DNA from 2 places in the Mesorhizobium sp. B2-2-4 genome. Region 1 is predicted to be linked to the other one. Evidence: predicted binding sites of a transcription regulator. Region 1 holds the regulator's gene; the other holds the start of a gene.
What was found. Region 1 encodes PhoB, which activates phosphate uptake and scavenging genes when phosphate is short. Its sites were predicted from a motif close to TGTCATNNANCTGTCAT; they were not measured.
Positions count from the first base shown of each region.

Region 2: the regulator PhoB is predicted to act here: its motif matches at 2,310-2,326, upstream of FJ959_RS16600 (esterase-like activity of phytase family protein).

Region 1 covers NZ_VFWB01000001.1:86,588-90,836, forward strand. Annotated here, with positions in the region: gene FJ959_RS00420 (ROK family protein) at 1-425, shown strand, start outside; gene phoB (phosphate regulon transcriptional regulator PhoB) at 433-1,122, opposite strand; gene phoU (phosphate signaling complex protein PhoU) at 1,142-1,849, opposite strand; gene pstB (phosphate ABC transporter ATP-binding protein PstB) at 1,875-2,678, opposite strand; gene pstA (phosphate ABC transporter permease PstA) at 2,675-3,526, opposite strand; gene pstC (phosphate ABC transporter permease subunit PstC) at 3,530-4,249, opposite strand, start outside.
Region 2 covers NZ_VFWB01000006.1:117,241-121,489, forward strand. Annotated here, with positions in the region: gene FJ959_RS16595 (MATE family efflux transporter) at 1-534, opposite strand, end outside; gene FJ959_RS16600 (esterase-like activity of phytase family protein) at 702-2,192, opposite strand; gene FJ959_RS16605 (FAD-dependent oxidoreductase) at 2,504-4,249, shown strand, end outside.

The DNA.
Region 1 (4,249 bases):
CCATCTGGCGCAACGCGAGGCAGCTTGGCGAGGACACCGAGCCCGTCGACGTCAGCGACGCCGACATGCGCACCCTGGCGGCCTCGGCGCGCGAAAAGGACGGGCCGGAGCGCGAAGCCTACCGCAAGGCCGGCGAGGCGCTGGGTTACGGCCTTGGCAGCCTGTTCGCGCTGATCGATCCGGCGCCGGTCGCCATGGTCGGCGTCAGCGCCGCCGCCTTCGACCTGATCGAGCCGGCTCTGCGCGAGGCCATTGCCCAGACCGCCGGCGGCCAGCACTCGAAATCGATTTCCTTCGACACCGAGCCGAACGAACTGCCACTGATCCGCGAGGGCTGCGCCATGCGCGCGCTGACCTTCGTCGACCAGGAGATTTTCGCGCCGGGGGCACAGGCGAAATCAGGCGTGGGCGAGAACGTTGCGTGACATATCCCTAGTCTTCGCGAATCGCATACCCCGCGCCCCGAATGGTGCGGATCACGTCAGGCATGCGGCCATTGTTGACCGCCTTGCGCAGCCGGCCGACATGCACGTCCACGGTGCGCTCGTCGATATAGATCGTTTCGCCCCAGACATTGTCGAGCAGTTGGCTGCGCGAGAACACGCGGCCGGGATGTCGCATCATGAATTCGAGCAGGCGGAACTCGGTCGGCCCGAGCCGGATCTCGCTTTTCTTGCGGTAGACCCGGTGCGATTCACGGTCGAGCACGATGTCGCCGACCTTGAGCACGCTGGACAGAACTTCGGGCTTGGCGCGGCGCAGCAGCGCCTTGACGCGTGCCATGAATTCCGGCGTTGAGAACGGCTTGACCAGATAGTCGTCGGCGCCGGTGGAGAGACCGCGCACCCGGTCGCTTTCCTCGCCGCGCGCCGTCAGCATGATGATCGGCAGCCGCTCGGTCTCGGGCCGCATGCGGAGACGGCGGCAGAGCTCGATGCCGGACACCGCCGGCACCATCCAGTCGAGCACAAGAAGGTCAGGGACATTCTCCTGCAAGCGGATCTCGGCTTCGTCGCCGCGCGTCACCACCTCTACCTGATAACCCTCCGATTCCAGATTGTAACGGAGCAGCACACCCAGCGGCTCCTCGTCCTCCACCACCATGATGCGTGGCGCGATCATCGACTGGTCACCCCTGCCGTCAAGCCGCTGGCGCCGACATCGCCGTCTCGTCCTGCTTCGGGCGATTGGCGGGCAATTGCGTGCCGGTCAGCACATAATAGGCATTTTCGGCAATGTTGGTCACGTGATCGCCGATGCGCTCGAGATTCTTGGCGCAGAACAAAAGATGCGTGCAGGCGGTGATGTTGCGCGGATCCTCCATCATGTAGGTCAGCAGCTCGCGGAAGACCGACGTGTATTTGACGTCGATGCGTTCATCGTCGGCGCGCAGCTTGGCAAGTGCCGCGGCATCGCGCGCCGCATACTCCTCGATCACGCCTTGGACCTGGATCAGCACAAGCTGCGCCATGGCGTCGATGGAGTGCGACAGGTCGCGCGGCGTGGCGGCAAGGCCGACGGTGCCGACGCGCTTGGCGATGTTCTTGGCGAGATCGCCGATGCGTTCGAGATCGCCCGCCATGCGGATCGAGCCGACGACATGGCGCAGATCGTCCGCCATGGGCTGCCGCTTGGCGATCAGGGTGATGGCGCGGTCGTCGAGTTCGCGCTGGCGCGCATCCATGATCGCGTCGTCGGAGACGACGCGCTGGGCGAGCGCGTTGTCGGAATTCAGGAGCGCCTTGGTCGCGCCGCCGACCATCGATGAGGCGAGATCGCCCATGTCGCGGATCAGCCTGCTGATCTGTCCGAGATCTTCGTCAAAGGCTGCGACTGTGTGTTCGGCCATGATCTTGGTCCTCGTATGCCTGGGATCAGCCGAAGCGGCCGGTGATATAGTCCTGCGTGCGCTTCTCGCGGGGCGACGTGAAGATCTTCTCGGTGCGGTCGAACTCGACCAGCTCGCCCAGATACATGAAGGCGGTCTGCTTCGACACGCGCGCCGCCTGCTGCATGTTGTGGGTGACGATGACGATCGTATAATCGGCCTGCAACTCGTCGATCAGCTCCTCGATCTTGGCGGTCGACAGCGGATCGAGCGCCGAGGCAGGCTCGTCCAGCAGGATGACCTCCGGCTTCACCGCCACCGTGCGGGCGATGCAGAGGCGCTGCTGCTGGCCGCCCGAAAGGCTGAGGCCGCTGGCGTTGAGCTTGTCCTTGACCTCGCTCCACAGTGCCGCGCGCTTCAGCGCCTGCTCGACACGGCCGTCCATCTCCGCCTTGCTGAGCTTCTCATAGAGCCTGACGCCGAAGGCGATGTTCTCGTAGATCGACATCGGGAACGGCGTCGGCTTCTGGAACACCATGCCGATCTTGGTCCTGAGCAGGTTGAGATCCTGCGAACGGTCGAGGATATTCTGGCCGTCGAGCAGCACCTGGCCCTCGGCGCTCTGCCTCGGGTAAAGCTCGTAGATGCGGTTGAAGACGCGCAGCAGCGTCGACTTCCCGCAGCCCGAAGGCCCGATGAAGGCGGTGACGCTGCGCTCGGGCAGCGACAGGCTGATATCCTTCAGCGCCTTCGACTGGCCATAGTAGAAATTGAGGCCCTTGACCTCGATCTTGGCTTTCTCGACCGCGACTTCGGGCGTATTCAACTCGGTGGACAACATCGGTTTCATCTGTCCTCTCTGCGTCCGGTAAGGCTGCGGGCGAAGATGCTCAGCCCGAGAACCGTAAGGGTGATTATGAGTGCGCCGGTCCACGCCAGCTGCTGCCATTCCTCGTAGGGGCTGAGAGCGAACTGGAAGATGGTGACGGGCAGGCTGGCCATCGGCGCATTGAGATTACTCGACCAGAACTGGTTGTTGAGCGCCGTGAAGAGCAGCGGCGCCGTCTCGCCGGAAATGCGGGCGATGGCCAGCAATATGCCTGTGACGATGCCCGACAGCGCCGCACGGTAGGCGACCGAGCGGATGACCACCCAGCGCGGCGCGCCGATCGCGGCGCCGGCCTCGCGCAAGGCGTTCGGCACCAGGTTGAGCATGTCCTCGGTGGTGCGAACGACGACCGGGATGACCAGGATGGCCAGTGCGACGGCACCGGCGATCGCCGAGAAATGTCCCATCGGCCGCACCAGCAGCTCGTAGACGAACAGGCCGACGATGATCGAGGGTGCCGACAGCAGGATGTCGTTGATGAAGCGCACGACGGTGGTGAGGCGCGAGAAGCGGCCATATTCGGCCATGTAGGTCCCAGCGAGGACACCGATCGGCGTGCCGACGATGACGGCGATGACTGTCATCATGATACTGCCGTAGATGGCATTGAGCAGGCCGCCGGCATCGCCGGGCGGCGGTGTCATTTCGGTGAACACAGAGAGCGAAACACCCGACAGGCCCTTATAGAGCAGTGCGCCGAGGATGAGCGCCAGCCAGGCCAGGCCGATGCCCGCCGCCGTGACGCATAGCGTCATCATCACGGCATTCCTGCGCTTGCGTCGATTGTGAAGCGATGTGGCCGTCGACATCGGTCAGGCTCCCGTGCGGCTGTCCATGCGCAGCAGCATGTAGCGCGCAAGGGCAAGGATCAGGAAAGTGATGACGAACAGGATCAGGCCGAGCGCCACCAGCGAAGACGTATAGAGATCGCCGTCGGCTTCGGTGAACTCGTTGGCGATGGTCGCCGAGATCGTCGTGCCGGGCGCGAACAGCGAGCCGCTGATGCGGTGGGCGTTGCCGATGACGAAGGTTACCGCCATGGTTTCGCCGAGCGCGCGGCCGAGGCCGAGCATGACGCCGCCCATGATGCCGACGCGGGTATAGGGGATGACGACGCGGCGCGTGACCTCCCAGGTCGTGCAGCCGATGCCGTAGGCCGATTCCTTCAGCACCGCCGGCACCGTGTCGAAGACATCCTTGGTGATCGAGGTGATGAAGGGCAGGACCATGATGGCAAGGATCATCGCCGAGGTCAGAAGGCCGATGCCGTAGGGCGGGCCGGCAAACAGGCTGGAGAGTCCCGGCACGTCGTGGAAAAGCTTGATGATGAAGGGCTGCACCGTCGTCTGCAGGAACGGCGCGAACACGAACAGGCCCCAGATGCCGTAGATGATGGAGGGTATGCCGGCAAGCAGCTCGACGGCGATGCCGATGGGGCGTCGGAGTGGCCGCGGGCAGAGTTCGGTAAGGAAGATGGCGATGCCGATGCCGATGGGAACGGCGATCAGGATAGCGATGGCGGCGGTGACGAT
Region 2 (4,249 bases), on a different contig from region 1:
CGCCATGAAAAAGAACGGCGTGCGCGAATCGCCGGCGCCGCGCAGCACCGTCATGACAAAGGACAGAAGGTTCATCATCGGCACGGCGACGAAGATGATGCGCAAATAGGAGCGCGCCAGCGGCAAGGCGTCGGGCGGTGTGCCGAGCGCGCCCAGAATGGTGTCGACCCAGATCCAGCCGCAGACGGCGAACAGCACCGAGACGAAGAAAAAGAAGGTGGCGCTGGTGCCGACGATGCGGCGTGCCTCGGGGAGATCGCGGGCGCCGACCGATTGCGCCACCAGTATGGTGGCCGCCATGCCGATGCCGAATACCGTGCCGAGGATGAGGAACAGCACCAGATTGGCATTCGAGGTGGCGGTAAGCGCGGATTCGCCGAGGAAGCGGCCGACCCAGACAGCGTTGACCGAGCCGTTGAGCGATTGCAGCACGTTGGAGCCGAGCACCGGCAGGGCGAACAGCAGGAGCGTGCGCGGAATGGGGCCGCTGGTCAGGTCACCGGTGCGCCGGCGCGCGGGCATCTTTTCATCCATGGCGGGCATCCGGCAAAGCTGGTTCTTTTGAGTCCGGCACGCAGGATACCGCAGGCCCGACCGGGATGCACCCTTGCGAAAGGAGCGACGGCGGGCAAGGCACGCCGTCGTGCATCCGATCAAGCTTGTCGGGCAGGAGGCGCCAGGCGGCGCCTGCTGCAAGATGCTTACTTCCTGGCGAGGCCGGGAAGCGTGACCTGATAGACAAGGAACATGGTGTCGACATCGGCGCCGTCCTCGGCCTTGTAGGGCGCGCCGACCTGGAAACCGTCCTGGGCGAGGAAATCGTTGTCGTTGGCGACGAACAGGAAATAGTCGTCGGGCAGCTTCGGATCGAGCACGCTCGCCAGCGACATCGCTTCCCACTTTTCCGAGAGGTTGTCCTTGTCATTGGGCGCGCCATTGTGCAGGCCGAAGCGGGCAAGCTCGGCCTTGTCGTTGATGTCGATGAACGGCGTCAGCCTTGCCGGCGTCACCGACGGATCGAGCACGCCCTTGGGCGCCACCGGCTTGTCGGCGGCATCGAAGGCACCGCCGGCGATGTCGGTCGCGCCGGAAAGGTCGACAATGTCGATCTTGCGATACAGCGACTCCTCGCCCTTCAGGCCCTGGCCGTTGCCGCTGTCGCGCGCCAGCATCAGGAAAGCGGTATCCGACAGCGCCACGATCTCGCTTTGCGCAGCCACCTTGGTCTTGCCCTTGGCGTCCTTGAACACCGGCAGCGGCACGACATATTCATGTGCCAGCTTGAGATGGGCAAGATCGGAGGCGTCATAGATCAGCGCCCTGGTGTTCTGGCGCGTCGAGGCCGAATCGCCGCCGTCCTGCCGGGTCGCCGACTGCAAGACCGCGATTACGAACTTGCCGTCCGGCGTCATTGCCATGCCTTCGAGGCCCTGATTGTTCTGGCGGCCGGTTTCGGGATCCTTTGGGTCGGGTTCGGCAGCACCTGGGCCCGGATTGTCGGAAGCAAAATTGGCCGTGCCGTGGCGCATCGGCACGAGCGCGGCCGGAGGCTGGGTCGCCGACATCAGACGGCCGTCGGCGGAGAAGCGGTAGATGTCGGGACCGTATTCGTCGGAGACGAGCATGGTGCCGTCGGGCAGCCGCACGATCGCCTCGTTGTCGAGCGCGAGCTTGCCATTGTCGGCCTGCGGCAGGACAGGCATGTCGCCGGCGGCGGGACGCACGCCGTTCAGCGGGTCGAGACCGCTGGCGTCGGCGCCCTTGTCGTCGGTCAGGAGCATGGTGTCGGCGAGCGTCGCCTTGACGCCGGTCTGCTCCTGGCCGGCCGCGGGCGCGGCACCTGGCGCCACCGGGGCGAACTCGATGTTGATCGTGTTGAGGCGCGGCCGGTAGTCGGTGGTACCGACGACGTTATAACCGCGGTCGGGCAGCAGCCACAGCGAGCCTCTGTAGGTGCCGGCATCATGCGTCCAGCCCGCGGTGTCGATCGACATGCCGGAGCCGGAGCCGAAGGTCTCGCCGAACCTGTCGCGCTGGCCGGCCGGGATGCGGCCAACCCCCACCAGCCCCTTGTTGACGAAACTGGCGCCGCCGACGCTGGCCGAGCTGTCGGCGAAGGCGGGCAGCGAAACGGCCGAGGCCGCCAGCGCGGCGACCAGCAGCCGCAACGAGAATGAGCGTAGATGCGTCATGGAATCCCCTTGATGACAAAGCGCCGGGACGGCGGAATTCTGAGGTTGCCTGGCGGCGGCGAGGCTGCCGCCCTGGAGGGCCGCTTGTGCCCTCGGCAAGCGGTCTAAGGCGCGAACATGATGCTTGCATGACAGTTGGTGACGCATTCGCGTCGGCCCGCCGCGACGCTGCTGGGGAAGTGCGGCCGCGCCAAAAAATCGATCGTTCCGACACAGGTTCGACAGCGTCCAGGAGCTGTTCGTAGTACTAGACACTCATGTACAGTACGTATATGGTTCCGGTTTCGAACAGTCCGTGGAGGAGGGAAGCCTTGAAGTCTCACTACCGCGCAGTCGTCATCGGGGGAGGAGTGGTGGGCGCTTCGGTGCTCTATCACCTGGCGCGGTTCGGCTGGTCGGATGTGGCGCTGATCGAGCGCGCCGAACTGACGGCGGGGTCGACTTGGCATGCGGCGGCGGGGTTCCACGCGCTCAATGCCGACCCCAATGTCGCCGCGCTGCAGGATTACACCATCAACCTTTACCGCGAGATCGAGGCCGAATCCGGCCAGGACGTCGGGCTGCACATGACTGGCGGCGTCAACATCGCCAGCGATCCGGCGCGCTGGGAGTGGCTGAAATCGGCCTGGGCGGTATTCCAGTCGGTCGGCATCGAGACCGCCCGGCTGGTGACGCCTGACGAGATCATGGCGATCTGCCCGATCGTCGACGTCACCGGCGTGCTTGGCGGCCTATACGATTCCAACGAGGGCCATCTCGACCCTTACGGCACGACGCATGCGTATGTCGGTGCCGCCAAGAAGCGCGGCGCCGACGTGATCCTGCGCAACCGCGTGGTCGAGCTGAAGGCGCGCGCCGACGGCCATTGGGATGTCGTCACAGAGCAACGCACCATCACCGCCGAGCATGTCGTGAATGCCGGCGGGTTGTGGGCCAAGCAACTCGGCCGCATGGCCGGGGTTGAACTGCCGGTGACGCCGATGGAGCACCATTATTTCGTCACCGAGGACATTCCGGAAGTCGCTGCCCTCGACAAGGAGATCGGCCTGGCCGTCGATCTCGACGGCTTTTCCTATCTGCGGCAGGAGCGCAAGGGCGTGCTGCTCGGCGTCTACGAGCAGAACCCGAAGCACTGGAACATGGACGGCGCGCCGTGGGATTACGGCATCGAGCTCATCCCCGAAGACATCGACCGCATCGGCCCGGAACTTGCCAAGGCGCATGAGCGCTTCCCTTGCCTGGCGACGGCAGGCATCCGCAAATGGGTCAACGGCGCCTTCACCTTCACCCCGGACGGCAATCCGATCGTCGGGCCGGTCCGCGGCCTGAAGAATTACTGGGTCGCCTGCGGCGTCATGGCCGGCTTCAGCCAGGGCGGCGGCGTCGGCAAGTCGCTGGCCGAGTGGATGATTTACGGCGAGCCGCAGGCCGACATTTTCGGCATGGACATCGCCCGCTACGGCGCCTTCGCCGCAAACCGGGAATATCTCAGGCAGACGACGCGACAGTTTTATTCTCGTCGTTTCGTCATGACCTTTCCCAACGAACGGCTGCCTGCGGGCCGGCCGCTGAAACGCCCCGGCGCCTATGACGGCATGAGTGCGGCGGGCTGCGAATGGACGGCCTCCTGGGGGCTGGAAATCCCCGCCTATTTCGCGCCGATGGGATTCCGCGAGGAGACGACGCTCAGGCGTTCCAACGCCTTCGACATCGTCGGTGACGAGGCGCTGCAAGTCCGGCGCGCCGCCGGCCTCATCGATATCTCGGCCTATGCGCGCTACGCGACCTCGGGACCGGGCGCGGAGGCTTGGCTCGACAGGCTGCTGGCCTGCAGGCTGCCGAAGGCGGGACAGGCGAGGCTGGCGCCGATGCTCGGGCCGGACGGGCGGCTGAAGGGCGATCTCACCGTCTTCAACTGGGGCAATGGCGACTACTGGCTGATGGGCTCCTACTATCTGCGCGAATTCCACATGCGCTGGTTCGAAGCGCATATGGCTGAAGGCGTTTGCGTCACCGATATTTCAGATGCGATGTCGGGCTTTCTGGTCACCGGCCCC